DNA from 2 places in the Paraburkholderia sp. SECH2 genome. Region 2 is predicted to be linked to the other one. Evidence: riboswitches for the same ligand, from Rfam matches in the RefSeq annotation. Region 2 holds a riboswitch; the other holds the start of a gene.
What was found. Region 2 has a riboswitch for manganese ahead of M0D66_RS03195 (TMEM165/GDT1 family protein). Riboswitches for the same ligand answer to the same signal wherever they lie in the genome.
Positions count from the first base shown of each region.

Region 1 (11,422 bases), on a different contig from region 2:
CCTTCGCTTCTTCATCCAGCCAGTCGCGAAAGAAGTTGTTCGGGATCGTCGAGATCGATCCATCCCGATACCCGAGCACGATAAAAGCCTTCGAAAAAGGGTGTTGAGCTTGAACGCCAATAAAGTCGTCTGATGTGGTTACGTTCATGATGGTCCGCAAAAGGTGGTTCGCATCGCGTCGCCAGCCACGCCTCAACATTGAGGTCGCAAAAGCCGACGATGGTCATGAACAGCATATCGGCGAGCACAGAAATGCACTTTGCCGATTAGGACCGCATTTCACGACCAGTTCGGTGCGTAACCACATTGCGCGGATCAGCGCCATGCGCTGCCCACTTGCACATAAAACGCGTTCTGCCCCGGCCCGTGCGCGACGTCGACGGGAAGCGGCACACACGAGGAGCGGCGGATCACCAGATGCATGCCCCGTTACTGGAAGGTCGCGCTGATCGACAGTTCGACCGCATTCCCCTTGGGCCGGTTGCTGACGTTGAATTCATTGACCCAACGCAGCGACGCCGACACCGGCGTTTTCTGGACTTTGCCCGACCACGTGACCGTCGGCCCGATACCCACCGAGTGCCCTTGACTTCCGCCGATGACATCGGCTACTCCGCCGCTGTCATGACCGAGCTGCTGGATATAGCCGCCCACGACACCCACACCCCAGCCGCTGCCGAAGCGCTTGAGCGCGAGCAGGTCGAGCACGCTAACCGGTGCGTTGTGATAGTGCGTGTCGCTGTTCGGCGTGTAGAAGCCAACACCGTAGTTCAACGACAGCTCGATCTCTTCTTTCGGGAACAGCTTCGTGTAGGAGACCGTCGGCGTAAAGGTCCATGTGTTCTGTCCGGCATTGGCGAGCCGGCTCGTGCTGTAAGCGCCGGTCGGCGCGTAAATCTGCACGCTGAACGCGATGTGATCGGTCTTGGTCAGGTGATAGCCCGCCACCACCGGCGTGAAGAAGAGATCGGCGAACTGCGTGCCGTGATCATTCGGCAAACGGCCGTGAAACGACGAGATGTTGGTGTACTGGATTGGCACCCCGAACGAGGATGCGAAGTTCCAGCCGCCCAGCGTAATGCCCCACGTCTTGACCGCGTTGAGAATGGTGTACACCGCCGTGACGTCGACGCCCGCCGTGATCTGACCGGCGATCGGAATCGTCTTGCTCGCGCCGAGCGAGCCTTCGTAATAGATCGTGGTGGCCGACACGATCCAGTCGTCCGTGGGCGGTACGACGCCTGCGTACGGCGTAACCTGCATGCCGGTTATCGGTCTGCCGATGCCACCTTCAGTCGCCCACGCTTGCTGCGAAAGACCCACGCCGGCAGTGGTGAGAAGCGCACCCGTGCACAACCTGGCGAGTGACCGGCTTGCGGACAAACGGTTTGTGCGACTCATAGTCATCCTCACGAAATTAACTTTCCGCACTTCCACCTTGCGGAACAAGGTTTTGACAAACCGCGGCGGCAAGCCGCACGCGTGCGCATCGACGTGTTTTCTTACGGTTCACGCTTAACCGGCGGCGGCGTCCAGCTGCCGTCGAGCGCCGGCTGCTGCGGCCAATAGGCACGTACGTACAACGAGAACGCTTCATTGGCTGGCGCCGGCAGCCAATTGGAGACCTTGTCGTCACCTGGACTCGTGTTCTGCACGTAGAGCGTCAACGAGCCGTCTGCATTGAACTTCAGGTCCTTGTTCTTGGTGCCGAGCGAGTAGCGGTTCTGCGCATTCGGCGAGAAGAAGTGATGCGAGTTGTACAGCGTCAGCGACCAGAAGCCCTTGACCGGCGGCAACTGATCCTTGGCAAACGTCACCGTGTAGCGTGCGTTGCCATCGAGACGCTGACCTGAAGCGTCGGCATCGCCGTAGAAATACTTGGTCTCGTTAGGCTTGTTGACGAAGATGTTCGACTTCGCCACCGCCGTGCGCGTGAAGTAGTCCGTGCCGAAGGCGGCGCCGTTGCTAACGGTGTTCCAGTTCGCAGGCAGCCGCTTGCCAAAGGTGTTGAAGTTGAACAACGGCGTGACCAGATCCGCTTCGGCCTTGGTCCCCTCGTCGACAATCGCGGCCTTGATCGCCGGATCTTTCTGCGCTGCCGCGATCAACCCGCGCGCCTGCGCGTAGATCGCCTCTTCGCCGCGTTGCGGCGGCGTCTCGTCGAGCACGGTGGGCAGCATGTCCCAGAAGCGGTTTGGATCGACCCACTTGATCTCTTCGGCGTTGCCGCCCGCAGCACCACCGGCCTCACCGAAGCTCGGCAACTTCGACCAGTCGGTCTCCTTGACCTTGCCGTCGTATTCGGCGAGCGGATACAGGCCAATCTTCGCGAGCACCGGCTGCACGGCCACGCGATCTTCAGGCGTGTCGTCCATGAAAACGCGCGGAATGAAACTGCCGACCCCAGTCGACGAGCGGAACACCTGGCGGATGCCCTTCGGCACCGGGCCGTGCCAGTCAGGACCTGTCAGGAGATAGAAGCCCGGACGTGTGCCGTACATCTTGCCGAGACTCGCGAAACCGTCGGTACGCAGATCGACAGCCTGATAGACCCAGAAGCGTTTGCCGAAATCGGGCACCTGCACGACCACCGGGGTCTTATTCAGATCGAGAATCGACGAGCCATAGACCACGTCCTGGTTCGGACACGCGACAAATCGCTCCTGCGGCTGAATGTAGTCGCGCAGCATCGACAGATGATTCGGTGGTGCGACCGGCACAATGCCGCCGTTCAGGCCCGGCTGCGGCACCTGCTTCATCGCCAGCAGGCGGCCGTAGACGTTAACCATCGGCCACGCCCAGAAGTAGGTCTGGCGCGCTACCAGCCGTGCGTATTCTTCAGAGATCGCGTAGCCGGCCACTGGGCCCGGTACGGACGCCGCGGTGGCCGTTGCATGGACCGATTGGTCTTGCTGGGTCTTCGCCAGAATGGGCGCGGCGACCGACGCCAGTACGGCGGCCGTGACCCATGTCGCGGTTTTCTTATTCATATTGTCCTCAGGTTCGTCCATGCGCGGCTTAGCGCTTTTGGGGCTCGGGGAATTTCCAGTCGCCGTTGAGCACCTTCTCGTCCGGGCCGTAGATGCGCATGACGAGCGTGTACGCACCGGTGGGCGCCGGCAGCCAGTTCGACGTCTTGTCCGCACCCGGCGACGTGTTCTGCACGTAGATATCCAGCGAGCCGTCAGCGCCGTACTTCAGCCCCTTGGTGCGATCGCCGATCGAGTAACGGTTGATCGGATTCGCGACCAGATGGCGCGCAGGCAGGTCGTACAGCGTCATCGACCAGAAAAATTTCGCGGGCGGCAGGTCCTTCTTGTCGAAGTGCAACACGTACGGCTGCGAGCCGAGCAGTTGAGCGTGTTCGCTGTTCACGCGCGTGCCGACGTACACCGCTTCTTCCTTCGTGTTGCCGTAAATCCCCATCGCCGCCGCGACGGCGCGGGTGGTGTAGTCGTCTTTCAGATCCGCACGGCTGCCGAACAGGCTGAACGAACCGGTGGTGTGTTTTTCAGCGTCTGCCAATGCGGCTTTCCCGTCCGCGACACCTGCTTCAAGCGCGGCGCGCGTTTCCGGCGGCAAGGCAGCCTGATCAAACGGCGCGCCTGGCGCAATGCCGATCTTCGCGAAACGCGCCATCAATTCCTGCTCGGACGGCGCCGGCGGCTGCGTGAACTGCAGCATGAAGTTCAGATACGCGATGAAGTCGACCGAAGTCGCCTTCGCTTCATCCCACTTCGGAAAATCAAGCTTCGCGACGGGCGGCGGTGCAGCCGTGTGTTCGAAGGCCGACAGCGGCGTGAGCTTGTATTGTTTCTGGATCGCCTCGACGTTCTTGACGTCGCTCGCACCATTGAGCGCCGTGCGGCCGAGCGTCAGGATCAGGTCCGTCTCGGAGCGGAACACCTTGTCGATGCCCTTGGGCGTATCGCCGTGCCAGTTCGGGCCGGCGAAGAGATAGTGACCCGCGCCGTTGCCCGTGGCGCGCGAACCGACGTACGCGAAGTTGTAGGTATACAGGTCGATCCACTGGAAGACGTAGTAGCGCTCTTTCGGCACCGCAGGCACCGTCAGCACCCACGGCTCGCGACGCAGATCGAGCCACGCCCACGAGTACGGCGTGTCGTTGTTCGGCGTGACGATGTCCTTGTTCTCAGGACCGTACGGATGCGAGTAGTTGCGGAACTTGCCGAAGCCGCCCACATAAGACTTCGAGCCGGAATCGATCGCCTGCTCGTAAAGCGTCTTGTAGTTGAACAACATCGGATACGCGTAGAGGAACGCGTCTTTGGCGATCGCTCGTGCTTCTTCAGGCGAGGCGGTGACAGCCGCTGTCGCCGCAGTGGGGGCGCTCGCTTGAGCGACGGCTTGCGTATGCGGCAATGTGGTCAGTGACACGGCCGCGATGACTGCGCAAATACGCAGGCGGTTGAACAAGGTCATGGTTAAGCCCTCTGTTTCTATGCTTGGTTTTTTGTGCTTACTTGCCGAACGTCATGTTCAGCCCGGCGAAGATGGTGAACTTCGGCACGCCGGCGCCGGAATGCGCTACCGAGTATTGCGGCTCGATAAACGCGTTGTAGATGGTCGAGCCGCCTTTCCACGCCTTGCCGGCGCCGAGCCCGACCGGGATGTAATAGCTGCCATGCTGCAGATCGAAGGTCCAGGTGCCGGTCGAGCGGATGTACCAACCACCCGGCAGGTTGAAGATGCCGAACGGCTGCGCGGTGAGCGATTGCGTGGTGGGCCGGCTGCTTTGCCCGGCGAACGAGTGTTGCCACTGCACCAGTGCGCCGAGGAGCCGCGCCTTCGTCGCGCTGACGGCGACAGCGGCAAGACCGGCCTGCCACTTGCCGGTGCCGAGGCTAGGGTCCGTGGCAGTCGGCATCGTCACGAGCGGGCCGACGCCGACCTGCACATCGCCTTGCGAGAGCAGGAAGATGTCGAATAGATTCAGGTCGCCGAGACCGGTGTTGTAGCCGCCGCTCGGATCGGGCCGCGTACTGACCGGCACTGTGGCGCGGAAGATTTCCGGCACGCCAATCAGGCTGTTCGGGCCGATCGGCACGGTGGGGCGCAAGAGCAGATCGTTGGTATGCGCACTGGCGCCGAACACGCTCGGCGTGTAGTAATTCTGGATGTTGAATGAGGCTGCCAGATTAAGCGGGTTATTACTTTTATTGGCCTCGTCGGCCGAGGCCTGAGCGAACGCCGGCGACAACATCGCCGAGGCAGCGTATAACGCAGCCGAACTAACCACGCCTTTACAACCCATTCCCGCATCTCGTCTATGGGCATTTCTTATAGGCGAACGCATTCTTTTGCCCAATGCATATAAAGCAAAAGCAATGGCATTCGTATTTTCGAATTGTGTCGAACTAGCGCGAACTAATTCGAGCTAATCGCGGGTGTAAGTTCGCCCGCCCCGGCGGCTACGCGCAACGGGGAAATATGCAAAGCGAATGAGATACGCGATTAATTCGCGCTAAGTCTCTCGAGCAAGCTGGAAAGACAGTACGGCCGGATACAGGGCTTGCATGGACGCTCCTTTCAGACTCAAGAGACGCCGCACCAAACGACGCATGCGGAGGTAAGAAATTCACAATCTGGGAGTGTTGTGGCGGAATGGTAGCAAACGTTTCACGAGATTACAGAGATAAATTTGTAACACGATAGAAAGCTACGCAATTTCGGACGGAGTTAGATTTTGGCCGCCATTCTTATTCCACACAATTGCCATAGTTTTGAGCATTTGTTTGCTTACTGCATAAAAGCCGCATAGCGGCATACACCATTTGCAATTACCGGCATTGACGTCCCCGCTCAAAAAAGCAACAAAATGGGCTGCAACAATCGCCGTGTCCCATTAGACTTGCGCTCGCTCAAAGTTCGATCCACCGCTTTTAATGAGGCTTTCATGATTCGCACGATGCACCGGTACTGCATTGCTTTGACCGTTGTGGTTCTTTCCGCTTGCACCGTTACACCGCACCATGACGCGAGCGAGTCGCCAGCCAGCGCATCGACCGCCGCAAGCCTTGCGTCGTGGAACGACTCCGCGACCAAACGCTCGATTGTCGATTTCGTCACGCTGGTCACCACGCCGGAGTCGAAAGACTTCATCCCGCGTGCGGACCGGATCGCCGTGTTCGACAACGACGGCACGTTGTGGCCGGAGCAACCCGCCTCGGTCCAACTGGTGTTCGCGCTGCAACGCGTGAAGACAGTGGCCGGGCGGCATCCAGAATGGAAACGGCAGGAACCGTTCCGCTCGATTCTGAAAGGCAATTTGAAGAGTGTCGCGGCGAGCGGCGACGCCGGCTCGATGAAGGTGCTGGCGGCGGCACATGCAGGCATGACCAGCGATCAATTCGCCGCGCTCGTGCACGAATGGTTCGACTCCGCGAGCGACCCGCGCTTCAATCGTCCGTACGCCGACCTCGCCTATCAGCCGATGCTCGAGTTGCTCGCCTACCTGCGCGCCAACGGCTTCAGGACCTATCTGGTGACGGGCAGCGATGTCGAGTTCGTCCGTGACATCGCGCAGCGCGTGTACGGCATTCCGCCCGAGCAGGTGATCGGCAGCACCGTCAAATACAAGTACAGCCAGACGAACAGCGCCGTCGCATTGACCTGGCTTGCGCAGGTCGACACGCTCGTCGACGGCGCGGCCAAACCGCTCGCCATCGACCGTGCGATCGGCCGGCGTCCTGTGATCGCGTTCGGCAACGCGGACGGCGATGTGCCGATGCTCGAATGGACTTCGGCCGGCGACGGTCCGCGCCTCGCGGCGCTGCTGCATCACACCGACGGTGAACGGGAGTATGCGTACGACCGCGCTGCGAAAAGCGGCAAGCTCGACAAGGGGCTGGACGAAGCCGGCACGAAAGGCTGGCTCGTCGTCGATATGAAGGATGACTGGACAACGGTGTTCAAGCCGGATAGCGCGGCAACGGCTGCGGCACCGTCCAACTAAGGGCGGCTTGTTGGGAAGGCCGCGCCTGGCAGCGGCCTTCCCGGCCTTTCATCACTCGCTTAGCGGGTTAGCGTGATGACCAGATAGCTGGCGTACAACACGCCGCACACCAACAGCGCCCACACCGGCACGCCTCGCTCGCGCACGTTGATCCGCAGCCACGCGGCGGCGGCGAGCGTGATCACGATGCCGGTCACCACTTCGATACGCGGCGCCCACGGCGTCAGCAGAATTCCGATCGCGGGCAGCAGCGTGCCCTGAAACACCATCGCGCCGGTGATGTTGCCGAACGCCAGTGTGTCCTTGCCGCGGCGAATCCACAGGATGCTGTTGACCTTCTCCGGCAACTCGGTGGCGATCGGAATGATCAGCAGCGACAGCAGCAACGGCGAGACGCCGAGCACCTGCGACACGCCCCGCACGCCGTGGATGAAGCCTTCTGCGCCCCACACCAGCAACGCAACTGCGAGCACCAGTTGCACCGCGATGGTCACGAGATTGGTGGGCAAACCAAGACGCGACAGCAGCATCTTGCCCGGTGCTTCGGTGCCGTGACCGGCGTCGACCAGTTTGTTCGACGCACGGAACGTCATCACCACATAGGTGATGTACACACCGACCAGCGCCGCGCTGAACAGCCCCCGCACGATCATCTGTTCGTGCGGCACGTACATCGCCGCGGCCGCCAACACAAAGGCGCACAGGAAGTAGTTCAGATCCCGTGTGAAACCCGTGCGTTCGGGCGTGACCCAGCCGCCGGCGCCGCGCGTACCGAGAATCGCCAGCGTCATCAGGAAGGTGGAGAGGGTGGAAAGCATGAGCGGCGCGCCAAGAATCGCGCCGACGCCGATTTCCTGATTGACCGCGCTATCGGTCGTGCCGCCCGCAATCGCAAGCAGCGGGACAAGCGTTTCGGGCAAGGCGGTGCCGACCGCTGCGAACAGCGAACCCGTCACGCCCTCGGAGATTTTGAGACGCTCGCCGAGATGTTCGAGTGCGTTGGTGAAGAGCTCGGCCGCCACCAGAATGACGACCAGCATGATGGCGAGTTCGAACAGGAGACCGGTCATGCGTGGCTCCCTGCAAATGCAAAGGGAAAGCGGCACAGCGGACGGGCAAGTGGGGAGACTGGCAGGGCACAACGATGTTTCACAGGGCAACTCCGCGGTCGGACGCAAGTAACGAACCAATGACGCACCGCGACCCGTCCGACCAGAACGAAGCAGTGCGCCAATGGTCTCGCCAAACCGACCCGGTCGAACGCGCCATGACCCGTAGGCCAAGTATGTTGACGCGCTCTCCTTCAATGGATGAAGGAAGGCTACTCCCCAATGACCGGAGGATTCTAACGGGACGGGCGGCTTTCAACAAGCTTGGGATCCGGCGCCTGCGCCGCTCCCGGTTTCACCGCGCACGTCCAGCGCTGCGACGTCAGGCGGCCAAGTGCGTGATCGCCCCGCTGGTAAGATCACTCACCGTCTACGACAGCAGTGAGTCCTCACATGAACTACCAGAATCGCCAGTGGTTTTACGTCAAGCGCCCGGAAGGACGCGTTGGCGACGAGCATTACGAGTTGCGCGAAAGCGAGCTCGACGACAATTTGTCATCGAATGAAGTGTTGATCCGGGCGCGTATCGTCAGCGTCGATCCGTACATTCGAATCCAGCAGCATGAACGCAATACTTACGACGTGCCGCATCCGCTCGGGATCGTCCAGCGGGCGGGCGTGGTGGGTGAAGTGGTGGCGTCGGCGAGCCCGCTTTTCAAGCAGGGCGACTGGGTGTCGGCCTATAGCGGCTGGCAGCTCTACGCCAAATGCCATCACAGCGAGCTGACCAAACTGAACCCCGACGCGGCGCCGGTTTCGACTGCGCTCGGTGTGCTCGGCATGCCGGGACGCACCGCGTGGTTCGGCTTGATGGAAGCGGGCAAGCCGCGTCCTGGCGACACGCTGGTCGTGTCCGGTGCGGCGGGCGCGGTCGGCTCGCTGGTCGCGCAGTTCGGCAAGCGTGCCGGCTGCCGCGTCATCGGGATCGCCGGCGGCCCGGACAAGTGCGCGTTTCTGACGGACACGTTGAAGCTCGACGGTGCGGTCGACTACCGCGCGCATCCCACACTTGAAGGCTTGCAGTCGGCTCTGCAGGCAGCCACCGGCGGCGTCGATGTCTATTTCGACAACGTGGGAGGCATGGTTACCGATGCGGTAATCCCGCTCATCAAGCGCCGCGCGCGAATCGTGATCTGCGGCGCGATCGCTCAGTACGACGGCGGCCTCGACACGCCGGACCTCGCGCCGCGCTTCCTGCAGCACATGCTGTTTCAGCGCGCGACGATTCAGGGGATTCTCGCCCGCGACTTCACGCACCGGATGGACGAGATGTTACAGACCGTCGCGCCGTGGGTGAAGAACGGTGAAATCGTTTACCAGGAGACATACGTCGACGGTTTTGACGCGTTGCCGAACGCTCTCAATAGCCTGTTCGAAGGGAAGAACCTCGGGAAGCTGCTGGTCAGGGTGTGAAGGCGTGAGTTTCTGAACGACAACCCCGACACTGGCCGGGGTTGTCGTTTGTGGATTGTTTATTTCCGTTTGCTGCGTCTTTGCAGCAACGCGGAACGCCCATCCATGTGCTAAAGGAACTGGGAGGGTGGGAAACGATGGAAATGGTGCAGGGGTACGCGTACCTGTTGGCCGATCACCTGGCGCAGTGGGTGCAGCCGATGACGGCGATGCCAGCGAAACCGCAGTTAGTTGCAATTCGAGGGGACACGGGAACAGGTGAATTCGCGGGAACCCTTGTCAGGATTGGTGCGCCCGGCTGGGATCGAACCAGCAACCCCTGCCTTCGGAGGGCAGTACTCTATCCATTGAGCTACGGGCGCTTCAACACGAAAGCGCGGCAACCTGAACAGGAGCGACGCCAAAGCGAGACCGAAAGGATACCCGGTTTCAGCCAAACCGTCCACCGGACGGCCTAGATGGCGGGATTGCGCGTCTCCTGCCCGCCATCCCGGCGGCGCCGGCCGCACCCCGCGATGCGGGTAAACGCCTGCTGAACACCTCGCCGCGCCCCTCGCCGCCGCCGAAATGTTGCGTCTATAATCGTCCGTGCCTGATTAAAGAACAAGAAGTTGCCGTCACGCTGTACCGCTCACATACCCACGGAGACGAGACAAGCATGAGCGAAGCACCACACGGAGCCCCAATCAAAACCCCCGGGCAGCTCATCGCCGCGATCATTGCCAGCTTTGCGGTACCGATCGTCATCATCGTTCTGCTAGTGATCTACGTCGATAATTCGACGCGCACGGGCGCCGGCACAGACAGTCTTTCCGACGCCGAGGTCAGCGCGCGGATCAAGCCGTTCGCGCAAGTCGACATTCGCGATGCCAACGCGCCACGCGTCTACAAGACCGGCGAAGAGGTCTATAAGGCCGTTTGCTCCGCCTGTCACGCGTCGGGTGCGGCAGGCGCGCCGAAATTCACCAATACCGCCGACTGGGCGCCGCGCATCGCGCAGGGTTTCGACGCGTTGTTGCACACGGCGCTGACCGGCAAGGGCGCGATGCCCGCGCGTGGCGGCACCAGCCCGGACGACTACAGCGACTTTGAAATCGCCCGCGCGGTGGCTTACATGGCGAACAATTCCGGCGCGAGCTTCCCTGAACCGGCACAGCCGGCAGCGGGTGCGGCAGCCGCCGCGTCCGGCGCTGCCGCCGCGGCGCCGGCGGGTGCTTCGGATGCTGGCGCCGCACAAGCCGCTGCAGCAATGGCGGCCATGGCAAGCGTGCCGCAGGCGGCTGCGCCAGCAGCAGGCGGAGCACAAAGCGCGGACGCCTCGCAAGCCGGCAAGGCGCTGTACCAGCAGGTTTGTCAGGCGTGTCACGCGGCCGGCGTGCTGAACGCACCGAAGTTCGGCGACAAGGATGCATGGGCGCCGCGCCTGAAAGAACCGATGGACACGGTCTACAACTACGCACTGCACGGCAAGGGTGCGATGCCGCCCAAGGGTGGCTCGACTGCGTCCGACGCGGACGTGAAAGCCGCCGTCGACTACATGGTCAGCGCGGCGAAGTAAGGCGCTTCCGGCCCCTGTCGCAAAACAAAAAGTCCCTGCACCGTGGCGACACGGGCGGGGATTTTTTATGCGAAATGCGTTTACGCGCCGTCGGGTCAGCCGCCTGCCGATGCAACTGCGGGACGGCTGAACGCCTCGACAAATGCCAACGCCGGCGTGCTACGCGCCAGCGACGCCAAATGCATGTGCAGGTCAGCGGGGACAAGCCACGGATAGCTCAGTCCATCTTGCAACGCTTCGAGCAATTTGCCGTCCACGTCCGCCACAACGTCCATGCGTGCGATGTGGATATGAAACCCCGTGACGGCCGACGTCGCATCGAAAGTCCACCGATATACCCCGTGGCCGACGCGCAATGCGCCGGTT
Region 1 is NZ_JALPRH010000022.1:58,491-69,912, reverse strand. Features, by position in the region: gene M0D66_RS28655 (CatB-related O-acetyltransferase) at 1-148, opposite strand, end outside; gene M0D66_RS28650 (transporter) at 430-1,401, opposite strand; gene M0D66_RS28645 (DUF1254 domain-containing protein) at 1,503-2,990, opposite strand; gene M0D66_RS28640 (DUF1254 domain-containing protein) at 3,019-4,443, opposite strand; gene M0D66_RS28635 (hypothetical protein) at 4,481-5,275, opposite strand; gene M0D66_RS28630 (HAD family phosphatase) at 5,918-6,976, shown strand; gene M0D66_RS28625 (sodium:calcium antiporter) at 7,036-8,046, opposite strand; yybP-ykoY riboswitch at 8,147-8,318, opposite strand; gene M0D66_RS28620 (NADP-dependent oxidoreductase) at 8,479-9,498, shown strand; tRNA gene M0D66_RS28615 (tRNA-Arg) at 9,785-9,860, opposite strand; gene M0D66_RS28610 (cytochrome c5 family protein) at 10,157-11,056, shown strand; gene M0D66_RS28605 (hypothetical protein) at 11,152-11,422, opposite strand, start outside.
Region 1: it holds a riboswitch for manganese, as region 2 does, so the genes downstream of both, M0D66_RS28625 (sodium:calcium antiporter) here and M0D66_RS03195 (TMEM165/GDT1 family protein) in region 2, are expected to answer to the same signal.

Region 2 (11,422 bases):
CGATGCCGTCGAGCACGGTGTGCTCACCGAAACGCTGACGAAGTCCGCGCAAGTGGATCGATACGCTCGCGTCGTTCATCTGCATGCTTAGAACTTGTGGCGGATGCCGGCCATCAGACCGAACTGGTTCTTGCCGGCCACGACGTCCGTGCCGAAGCCGTTCAGACCCAGGTTCGAGCCGTTGCGGTTCAGCGCGTACGCGAGGTTCAGATACAGGTCGGTGCGCTTGGACAGGAAGTAGTCCGCATCAACCTGGAACGACCATGGGTCGCGCGACGTGCCATAGAAGTTCTGGTACATCGCCGTGCTGGAGAGCGCGAAGTTGGGCTGTGCGAGCCAGGTGGCGCCGAGCCAGTAGAGGCTGGTTGCTTCAACGGGCGATGTGCTCAGCGTGCTCAGGTGCACCGCATGCGAATCGAGGTAGCGGTAGCCGGTGTAAGTCGTGACCGTGGAAATTTTGTAGCTTGCTGCGAACGATACGCGGCGATCCGTATCGCCTTCGTAGCCGCCGACCTTCGACGTATGCGCGGCTGTGGGACTCGTGCTGCCGCCATTCTTCTGGTCGTACACGAGTGTCGCGCTGAACGGGCCGTGCTTATAACGCAGGCCGCCTTCGATCACCCGGGCGAAACGCGTGTCGCCAGCCGGCTGCGGGCCATACGTGACCGCGTCGTAGCCGAAGCTGTATTGCACGATCGCAGTCAGTTCGCCGAAGCGTTTTTCATAGCGAACGGTGTTGTCGAGCCGGTCCGAGAATGCCGGGTCTTGCATCTTGATGGCATAGACCGCGTTCTTCAGCGGGTTGTATTCGCTGACCCAGTCGAGGAACAGGCCGCCCTGGCGGCCCAGCGAGAACGAACCCCAGGTGTCGTTCGCGATGCCTACATAGGCGAGCCGGCCGAACTCGCGGCCGCCTTGCAGCAGGGCGCCGCGATCGACGTTGATGCCGCTTTCGAGCAGGAAGAAGGTGCGTGAGCCGCCGCCGAGATCCTCGGTGCCGGTGATGCCCCAGCGCGAGCCGGACATATCGCCGGACGTCAGACGGGTGATGCTATGCGTCTCGCCTTTCGACGACGATGCGCTGGTGAGATATTCAAGACCGGTATCGACGATACCGTAGAGCGTGACAGACGAGCCGGAAATGGCGGGTGATTCGTCGGCATGTGCGTAGGCAGACAGGCTGGCGCAGACGGCCAGACAGCAGCCTACCGCCGTAGTGCGGTAGGAGTGGTTCACGGATTGTGTCCTCTTTGGGATTAAATGTGAGCCACGAATGTAAGCGGACCTTAAGTCACCAGCGTGACAGGAGGGCCGCTAGAACGCTGCCTTCTTGATATCGTTGCCAGGCCGATTTGCCAGGATGGCGCCCGTAATAACGTGAAAGAGATGATCCCCCCGTGGCGCGAATCCAGGCTGGCCGACGAGCCAGCCGAACGCCGACATCAGGGCGAACAGGTCGACTCCATCGATATCGGCGCGCGCCGTTCCCTCGGCTTGAGCGCGGAGCAGTAGTCGCGCGCCCGCTGAACGCAGCGCTGTGCTCGAAGCGTGAAGCGCGGAGTCCGGATCCGCGTGCGCGGTCGCAAACAAGGCGCAGATACCGTTATAGGTACGAACGAATGCAACCCCTTCGCGAAACCAGGACACCAGCGCTTCGTCAGGTGGATTCGACGTTTCGAGTTCGGCTGCCTGCTGTATCAGTTCGTCCACTTTCATGCGCAGCAACGCTTCGAACAAGGCTTCTCGTGTCGGGAAATGGCGAAATAGTGTCGCCAACCCGACGTCGGCCCGGCGGGCGATATCTCGCATGGATGCATCGGCACCATGCTCGGTGACGACGTCACGCGCGACTGCAATGAGATGGTCGTAATTCTTTCTGGCGTCAGCTCGCATAAATTGCCTTGACAAACGGATCAGTGATCCGAATATAATGAACCTGTATCCGGATCAGTGATCCACAAGATACAGCACATTCGTGCAGATGGGAACAGACGCGCAGTACGACACCACGAAAGGAGATGTCATGCGAAAGCTCGAGGGTAAGGTTGCAGTCATCACGGGTGGATCAAGCGGCATGGCGCTGGCGAGCGCCAAGCGGTTCGTTGAAGAAGGCGCCTATGTCTTCATCACGGGCCGGAGGCAGGAGGCGCTCGACGAAGCCGTCAAACTGATTGGCCGGAACGTGACCGGCGTGCGCGGCGACGGGGCCAATCTGGATGACCTCGATCGCCTGTTCGATACAGTCAAGCGGGAAAAGGGCAAGATCGACATCCTGTTCGCGAGCGCAGGCACGGGCGAAGCCGTCCCACTGGGCGAGATTACCGAGCAGCACTTCGATGCGACCTTCGGTCTGAATACGCGCGGAACGCTGTTTACGGTTCAGAAGGCGTTGCCGCTGTTTAACGATGGCGGGTCGATCTTCATGACCGGGTCAGTTGCTTCGGTGAAAGGTTTCCCTGGTTATGGCGTGTATGCGGCGAGCAAGGCGGCGTTGCGCTCATTCGCACGCACTTGGCTTAACGAACTGAGGGGCAGGAATATCCGGGTGAACGTGCTGAGCCCGGGGCCGATCGCCACACCGATGCAGGACCAGGTTCTCACCGAGGAGGCGAAGCGCATGTTCGAATCCCTGATCCCGCGGGGAAAGATGGGGCGTCCTGAGGAAATTGCGACGGTCGCGCTGTTTCTTGCGTCAGACGATTCGAGCTTCGTGAATGGGGTGGAGTTGTCTGTCGACGGCGGCTTCTCGGCCATCTGAAATCGCGCCGAAAGGCGCGTAGAAGGACCTTTCAACTCGACAAAGATGATCTGATTTGTGTCGATAAATTTGGATTCCTTACAGTACTGAATGGAGAGTCCGCATGAACTATTCGATTATTGGCTTTGGCGCGATAGGCCAGGCACTCGCCCGAGCGTTTGCAAGAAAGAACATCGATGTGATCGTCGCCAGCCGGCGCCCTCCCGAGGCGTTGATGCAACAGGCACGAGCGATCGGCCCCACCGTTGTCCCCGCGACGCTGCAGGATGCAATCGCGTCCGACACGATCTTCCTCGCGGTTCCGTTTTGGGAACATCGCGAAGTCGCGAAGCAGATCCCAACCTGGCAGGGCAAGACGATCATCGACACGACAAATGGTTTCGGTGTTCCCGTTGAAGATCTGGAAGGTCAGCCGTCGGCTGCGGTTGTCGCCAAAGCGTTTACCGGCGCAAGGTTCGTAAAGGGCTTTAACCATCTGCCCGCTGCCGTTCTGGCCGCTGATCCGAGCCTGAATGGCGGCAGCCGCGTCGTGTTTTTGTCGAGCGATGACGAAAATGCGGTGGCACCGGTCGCTGCTTTGGCCGAACAACTCGGTTTCGCGCCGATTGCGCTAGGACCGCTCAAGGATGGCGGCTTGCTTGTCCAAGGCAGAGGGAATACCTGGGGTCAACTGATCTTCAAGGACCTCGTCAAGTTCAAATAGCGGCGCCTCACGACGAAGTCACAGCGGCCACGCGCTTCGCTAAACGCGTGCTGGTGATCGGACCGAGAAGCGGTCGTTGCCGACATGGTGATCCGAATGACGGCTCAGGGTCGATTTGCAACGCTCGCCCGTGATGTGCCCGGTGGACTATAGGACACGAGTACCGGGCAACGTCGACGGGGCGCGCCACAGAGTGCGCGCCTCACCTGGCCATATCAAACGTGGTAAAAGCCGTCGCCAACAGAATTCTGCAGCACGCCATCGACGTAGACGCTGACGGGCTCGCCGTCGGCCGACGTCAATATTGCGCCGTTGGCATGTTGGCCGATGATCTTCATGCGGCCTCCGTGAATCTCGGCCATCGCCTCGCGGTCCAGGTCAATGGACGTGGAAAGGTCCATGATCGTTAGTGCTTTCATGATGCGCTCCTTGGGTGAGTAGAGGATAAGGACTGGACGAGCGGCCGGACGCTTGTACGAATCGACGCATATGTTGTGCCATCGCGCGTAGTCCACGCTGGTTCACGCTGGCTCGTCGATCCAACGACATTGGAGTGAGGCGCGGTGGGCTAACGACCATCACCTGAGATGATTTCAGTTGCCCGCTCGCCAACACAGCAGCAGCGAAGAGAACCGAAAGACCGATCGCTGCCGCCGTCGAATAGATGTTGGCGCGGGCGCTTCTGGGTAGGAGCGGACGACTCCCCAAAGAAAGAGGCGAACATATCGCGCACGAAAGGCATTCGTAATAATAGGCGCGCGGAGCAACGTTCAACCGCGAAAAGCGCTATTGTGGCGACTTGCTTCTGCGACACATGGCGCGATAGAATCGCGCCTGCTCATTGGGGAGTAGCCGCCTCGAACGCCATGTTCGAGGGCGCACGTCAACATACTTGGCGAGTCGAAAGACCCGCTATGGCGTGTGCAGCTAAATGCCTGGCAAGACCGATGACTCGCATTCCGACCTAACCGGGTCGCCGGAATGCGCGTCATCGCGTTTTTTCTGCGCGGCCCGGATACAACAACCCCCATGCAATCCTTCCTCATTTCGACCAGTGTGGTCGGCCTTGCTGAAATCGGCGACAAGACTCAGCTTCTGTCCCTGGTTCTGGCAGCGCGATATCGCAAGCCCATCCCCATCATCCTTGGTGTTTTTGCCGCTACGCTCATCAACCATGGTGCATCTGGCGCACTCGGCGCGTGGCTTGCGAGCGTTCTGAGTCCAGGCATTCTGAATTGGGCGGTTGTCGCGTCGTTCGCCGTGATGGCGGTGTGGATTCTCGTTCCGGACAAGCTGGACGACGCCGACGCGGTTCTGACGAAAAATTCGATGGGCGTGTTCGGCACAACCGCACTCACATTCTTTCTCGCCGAGATGGGCGATAAAACCCAAATCGTCACGATTGCTCTGGCGGCGCGCTTTCACGAGTTTTTCGGTGTGGTTGCCGGCACGACGCTCGGCATGATGTTGGCAAATGTGCCCGTCATCTACCTTGGACACAAATTTGCGGATCGCCTGCCAACAAAGGCGGTCCACATTCTGGCCGCGATCATCTTCGTTGTCCTTGGTGGCCTCGCCCTCAGGACCGCGCTGTATCCGCAAGCGCATCCGCTGTTCTAGTTCGCGACTGACGCGCGCACTGCAGTCCACCCACGCGAGACCTTTAGAAAAAACCGGAGCGTGCCGTTAATAAGCGGTGGTCCGACATAACGTGGACCGGGATCGGAGTCGTCCGTCATTTGCTCGGTTCGGAGTCAACGAACGAACCGAGCGGTGCGTCGGATCACGACTTCCGGATGCGCACGTCGTCTACGGGCGGACTGACACTTTCAGTTTCCTTCCGCCCAACCTGCTCGAACAGGTCACCTGGTCGACGTGCCGTTCCACATCGGAGCAATCGTGATCAGACAGAAGGGCACCCAAAGGCGTCGATATCTATGGCGACGCAACGCAGCAGAAGACCAAGTTGAGCAGACGTCGTCGAACGTGCCCCCCGCGCGCCGCACGGCAGTATTTGGTCTCGTCCTCGTTCTGTTGAGTGTGCCGCTCCTGGCCTTCTGGGGCGCGTATGAAAGTTTGAGTGCCGGTTTCGCCGCGCAAGCCGCCAACGAGGCGGATAACGCTTTCGAGGAAGCCCGCTATAGCGTTGCGTGGGAGGAATCGGCCGAGCGCAAGTACTTCCAGGACCCACGCCCGGAGGTTCTTCGCGAGCACCGCGAGGCCGGTGAAGCACTCGACGCGGCGCTAAAGAAGGCAATGACACTTGAGCCCGACAGCAGCGTGATGCTGCGCGGCCTGCTGGAGAAGCACGCGAAGTATCGATCGTTCGCCAAGCCGATGTTCAAGGCCGTCGACGATCACGATATCGCCAGAGCCAATGAGATCGACGAGGACTCGGCCGATCCGCTCTTCGACGATATCGAGCAAAAGGTTCTCGCAGCAGCAGCACAGCACCGCGACGATGCGACGAAGCAACTCGAACGGCTCGTTGCCGTACAACGGGTCGTCCTGATATCGACCCCTGTAGTGCTGGCGATTGGCGTGGGGCTCGCGCTGCTGTTTCTTCAGATGCTGCGGCGCATTCGCAAGAACGTGGACGCGGCGGCTCAGAACGCGCTGCGCACGAGCGAACAGAGATTGCAGGCGCTTGTCGCCAACACGTCGGATGCGATACTCGTTTCCAACGTCAACGGGACTGTGACTTACGAGGCGCCGACGCGACGACCGGACCCCTTGAAGAACATGGGCCAGCTCGTCGGCACCAGTCTGCTCGATCCGATTCATCCCATCGACCGTCCCACGCTGCAGGGCCTGTTGGAGACCGTATCGTCGACGGCTCGATCCACGAAATCCATCGAGATCCGTACTCGAGGCGAAGGCAACGCGTGGCGCTATATTCAGCTTACCTTGACGAACCTTTTGGACGAACCGGCCGTCGGCGCAATCGTGGCGACCGCGAGCGACACCACCGAAAGAAAGAACTTCGAGGAGCAGCTCGCGCGACGGGCGTTCTACGATACGCTCACCTCGTTACCGAACCGCGCACTGCTGCTGGATCGTATTAGCCAGGCCGAAGCTCGCGCTCGTGAGCGTAACGCGATGATCGGCGTCGTTTTCATCGACCTGGACAACTTCAAGCGGGTGAACGACAGTCTTGGACATCATGTGGGAGACCGGCTGCTGATCGCAGCGGCCAAGCGTCTCGAAGGATGTGTTCGTCCGACTGACACAGTCGCACGACTGGGCGGAGACGAGTTCGTCATCCTGCTGGAACACTTGGGCAGCGAAGCGACGAGCGAAGGCACCCTGGTCGCAGACAACATTCTTGCGCAATTCAGTCAGCCGTTCGATCTCGACAACAAGCAGTACATCGTCAGCGCGAGCGTCGGGTTGGCATTCGCGCACGCGGGGCGCGGCCGCGGCGATGCTGACACGTTGTTGCGGGACGCCGACGTTGCGATGTACCGGGCCAAGAACGGCGGAAAGGGTCGTTACGTGGTTTTCGAAGAGAACATGCACGCTGAAGCAGTCAAGAAGCTGGAGATTGAAACGGACCTGCGTTACGCGATCGAGCATCGCGATCTACGCGTGTATTTCCAGCCCATCATGCAGCTTCAGGAGGCAGGGTTCCGGGAAATGGAAGCGCTCGTGCGGTGGCAGCACCCCACGCGAGGTTTGTTGCCGCCGTCCGAGTTCATTGCGATTGCAGAAGAGAGCGGCCTGATCATTCCGCTCGGACGATACGTACTGGAAGAGGCGTGCCTGCAAGTCGCCCGCTGGCAACGGGAGTTCCCAACAGAACCGCCGCTGCAGATTAGCGTCAATCTCTCGCCTCGGCAGTTCGATGATCCCCACCTCGTTGCCGACGTGGCTGCGGCGCTCTCCAACGCTCGCATCGAGGCAGCCTCGCTGAAACTGGAGGTTACGGAGGGTCTGATCATGCGGGATACCGAAAAGAGTATCGAGACGCTCCAGAAGCTGAAAGACTTTGGCGTCACAATCGCAATCGACGACTTTGGTACGGGCTATTCATCGCTCAGTTATCTTCGCAGGCTGCCGCTGGATGTGCTGAAAATCGATCGATCCTTTGTTCAGGGCATTGGCACGAGTGCGGAAGACGATGCGATCGTTCGTGCTGTGATTTCCATGGCGCAGTCTCTTGGACTGTCCGTCACGGCCGAGGGGATTGAAACGAGTGAGCAGGCAAGACTGCTTCGGGAATGGTCGTGCCAGGCGGGACAGGGCTATCTCTTCTCACGGCCTCTGCCTGCGGAGGAGTTCACCGCGCTGTTTCGCACGAGTTCACCCGATTCCAGCCGCAGCCATTCTGCGGGTGACTTCACCGTGGAATTGACCTGACCTATGCGTGAGTGGTGTCGGTTGAGCGTGTGTCGTGTTGCCTCACATCATTCCGCCCATGCTTCCCGTGCCGCCTACCCCGGTTCCACCGGTCCCGTTTGTGCCGGTATTTGGCGATGTGGCAATCGGATGTGCGGCCCCCGTCGTCGCGATAAGTGAGACGGCGGCCGCGTCCGGTTCTCCATTGGCGTCGATTGCGCCAAGAGATAGGAGCGCTTCGAGATCGCTGTCCTCGCCTGGCTGACCGACAGTGAATGCGGTGGTCAGAAAATTGGCGGTGGAAAGCGTAACACTGTACTTTTGCTGCAGGTTCTGGACGACAGCGGCCTGCGCAGTCAGAACGTTCGTCTGATTCTGCAGCGTCTGCTGAAATTGCGTGTTCGTCGCGAAGCCGGCGATCAGCCCGCTTTCATTCGTACCGAGTTGCGCCGCCAGATACGACAACATCAGATCAGTCTCCGGCGTGACGTTGAACGTGCCGCCGGCGAACGTTGCGGAGTGCAGCGTCGTCCCGCCCGAAGTCGCAGTGATCATGCACGGCATCGCTGCGCTGAATGCCGCGTGGTAGTTTCCGCTCGCATCTGCTGTGACCGACATCGAGCCCCGCGCGCAGTTGATGCTGATCGTCGCGTTCGCGAGCGCCTTGCCGGTTGCCGCCGTACCGGCGATCGAAACCATCGACACGCTGCTTGCGCTACTTCCACCGCCTCCGCCGCCGCAGCCAGCGAACAACGCAACGGATGCAATTAGCAGCCCCGCGCTGACAGAACGGATGACGTGCTGTTGTCGAGTGCTCATCGAAGTCTGCCGGTGGTTCGTATGTCGTCTAAACGATTTTGCAGGGGCGTCTATTCCACCTTGCGCGCAGTTCCTGATGGAATATAGCGGCCCCGCCGTACGTTTATTCGGGGTGTCGACGCTAGAAATGATGCATGGCGCTCTGCGCGACATTCCATCATCACGCGGCATCCGCTTGGGGGAAGTTTGAAACGAACCATGAACGACCATGGAGACCGAACGAGGCGAGGCCTGGGCGACCCGGATTTGCGGCCGCTATCGGCGTTTGCCGACGACGAACTGTCCGCCAGGGAGCACGAGACCACGCTCGTTCGGCTGACGACCAACCCTCGGGCGGCCGAGCGCGTGGCGAACTACCGCGCGCAAAAAGCCGCGCTGACAGCACTGTTCGGAGAACCGCACGACGATGCGCGCTGTATCGTCGTGCGCCAACGTGCGTCATGGTGGCAGCAGGCCGGCGTGGCGGCATCGTGCGTGGCGATGGGCGTGGCGCTCGGCTCAGTACCAGGCTGGATGTCGACGAATATCGCGGCTGATTCACCCGTGTTCGCGAAGCGCGCCGACATCGCTTTCGCGGTGTACGCGCCTGAGCAACGCCACCCCGTAGAAGTAGCGGCGCCGCAACGCGATCAACTGGTCGACTGGCTGTCACGGCGCCTCGGTCAGCGCTTGTCGGTGCCTTCGCTTCGGGAATACGGCTTTTCGCTGATTGGCGGCCGTTTGCTGCCCGGCGAATCCGGCCCTGCCGCGCAGTTCATGTATCAGAGCACGGCAGGCGCCCGGCTCACGATGTACGTTGCAGGGGTTCCAAAGGACGCGACGGCGTTCCGCCTGTTTCGTGACGGTAATCGCAGCACGTTCTACTGGGAGAGTCAGGGGACGGGATGCGCGCTGACTGGCCTCGTCTCAGAGGTGCAATTGCGATCCATGGCGGTCGACGCATGCAGCATGCTCGGGCGGGCGTTCAGAAGCCGGGAAACCAGCGGCGGTTTGAACCCATGATGTTTTGCGGAGCGCGTATTTCAGACCACCCAGCAAGCCGAAGCTCGGTGCTTGCCGCAGGTTGGCAGGCAACCGTGCGGACCTTGCTGTGCGCGTTCGCGTTGACATGCCTGTTTGTCTCAACGGACATTCACGCCCAATCTAATAGCCCGATTTCACTGGCTTCATCCCGCGCGTCGGCGGGATGCGCCGATGTTGCCACGCCGGATACCGTGAGTATGGACGTCAACCGGTTCCGGTGTCTCGCAGCTCGCGATCAGGCGGCTTCGTTGCGAACGTGGATTGAAAGCCGCTCGCTTCTGCCCCTCACCGACGCTCAGATCCTTTCGCTGATGGATGCAATGAAGCCGGATGCCTTCGTCGAGTACGCGAGGTCCGACATGGTTCCCGGCGACGCCTGCGAATACAGGATGTTCCGCCAGGAGCGGATATCCGGAAGATGGTCCGATCGGCCCGATCACATGGTTGTCCGCTACCAGGACACCCCTCGAAAAGTCTACGCAAAATGGCTACCCGACGGCGCCCATGCAGGACAGGAGATTCTCTACGACGAAACAAGGGATCCCGATAGCATCGTCGCCCATCTGGGCGGCGCGCTGCGTATCGTCTCGGGCAAGGTCGCCGTCGACGGCGCGTTCGCGCACACCCAGTCCCGCCATAGTGTCCGCGATCTCGGCCTGCAGTACATTGCGCGCACCATCGAGCACGATGCCCATAGCTTTCGTGAAGAAGGCCTGACTGAAAAACCGACCCGCATCGAACTCATGAACGTGCACGGCGCACGCTTCCTTGCATGGACATGGACGGCACCGTTGGGGCCGCCAGCGCATTATGCGCAGCGCGTGAGACTGCTATTCGATCTGCAGCACTCCTGGCCCAGTGGTGAAGCTGCATGGAACGAACGCGGCGACCAGGTGGAGATGATCCGTTTCGAAGACGTCGTCCCTCACCACTGGAGCGATTCGATTTTCGACCGACGTAACCCAGAGTACGGTTTCCATTGATCTAAAGAATCGGTCACGCATGCCGTTATGCAGGTGCATTGTGCGTGGACGAGGCCCCACGTCAACAATCGCGCGCTCAAGCCGTTGTCCGCAGAATATTCGGCGAGCGCGCGGCCGCACCAGGCCAATAAAAATAGATACTGAGAGACCCGCATGAAACAGCCAGACGAGTTGTTGCACACGGTTTACGTGAAGGCCGACAGGCTCATGCTCGTTGTCGTATGGGCCCTGTTCGCGATCTCCTGCTTGTTGGCGATACGCGACTACAACTTGCGCGCCGTACTGTGGGTCGGATTGCCTACCGTCGTGATCGCCTCGACGCTAACTTACTGGCGCGCAGGCGCACTCGTGACGCGTCTCTTCCTCGCGGCCAGTCTGATGACATTCGCTGCGTTGCAGATTCATCAGGTGCACGGTCTGACTGAATTGCACTTTGGCGTCTTTGTGCTGATGTCGTTCCTGCTGGCCTATCGGGACTGGCGACCGATTCTCTGCGCCGCCGGCGTCATCGCGGTGCACCACTTCTCGTTCAACTATCTCCAGCTTGCCGGATTGGACGTCTATTGCTTCACCGAGCCAGCGTGGTCGACCGTGCTGACGCATGCAGCCTATGTAGTCGTCCAGGCCGGGTTGCTGATTTTCATTGCATGGCATATGAAAGCCGATGCACAGACGGGCCGGGAACTGGCCGTTCTTGGCGAAAACCTTTCACAGCAAGAGGGCAAATTCGACCTGCGTCTTCCGCCGATGAAGCTCAACGGCACCAGCAGCCGCACCTTCAAGGACACACTCAACGCC
Region 2 is NZ_JALPRH010000001.1:691,113-702,534, reverse strand. Features, by position in the region: gene M0D66_RS03225 (ABC transporter ATP-binding protein) at 1-85, opposite strand, end outside; gene M0D66_RS03220 (porin) at 88-1,236, opposite strand; gene M0D66_RS03215 (TetR/AcrR family transcriptional regulator) at 1,315-1,893, opposite strand; gene M0D66_RS03210 (SDR family NAD(P)-dependent oxidoreductase) at 2,024-2,758, shown strand; gene M0D66_RS03205 (NADPH-dependent F420 reductase) at 2,862-3,461, shown strand; gene M0D66_RS03200 (hypothetical protein) at 3,677-3,880, opposite strand; yybP-ykoY riboswitch at 4,293-4,479, shown strand; gene M0D66_RS03195 (TMEM165/GDT1 family protein) at 4,491-5,081, shown strand; gene M0D66_RS03190 (bifunctional diguanylate cyclase/phosphodiesterase) at 5,799-7,820, shown strand; gene M0D66_RS03185 (hypothetical protein) at 7,863-8,618, opposite strand; gene M0D66_RS03180 (anti-sigma factor) at 8,817-9,620, shown strand; gene M0D66_RS03175 (DUF1571 domain-containing protein) at 9,839-10,624, shown strand; gene M0D66_RS03170 (methyl-accepting chemotaxis protein) at 10,778-11,422, shown strand, end outside.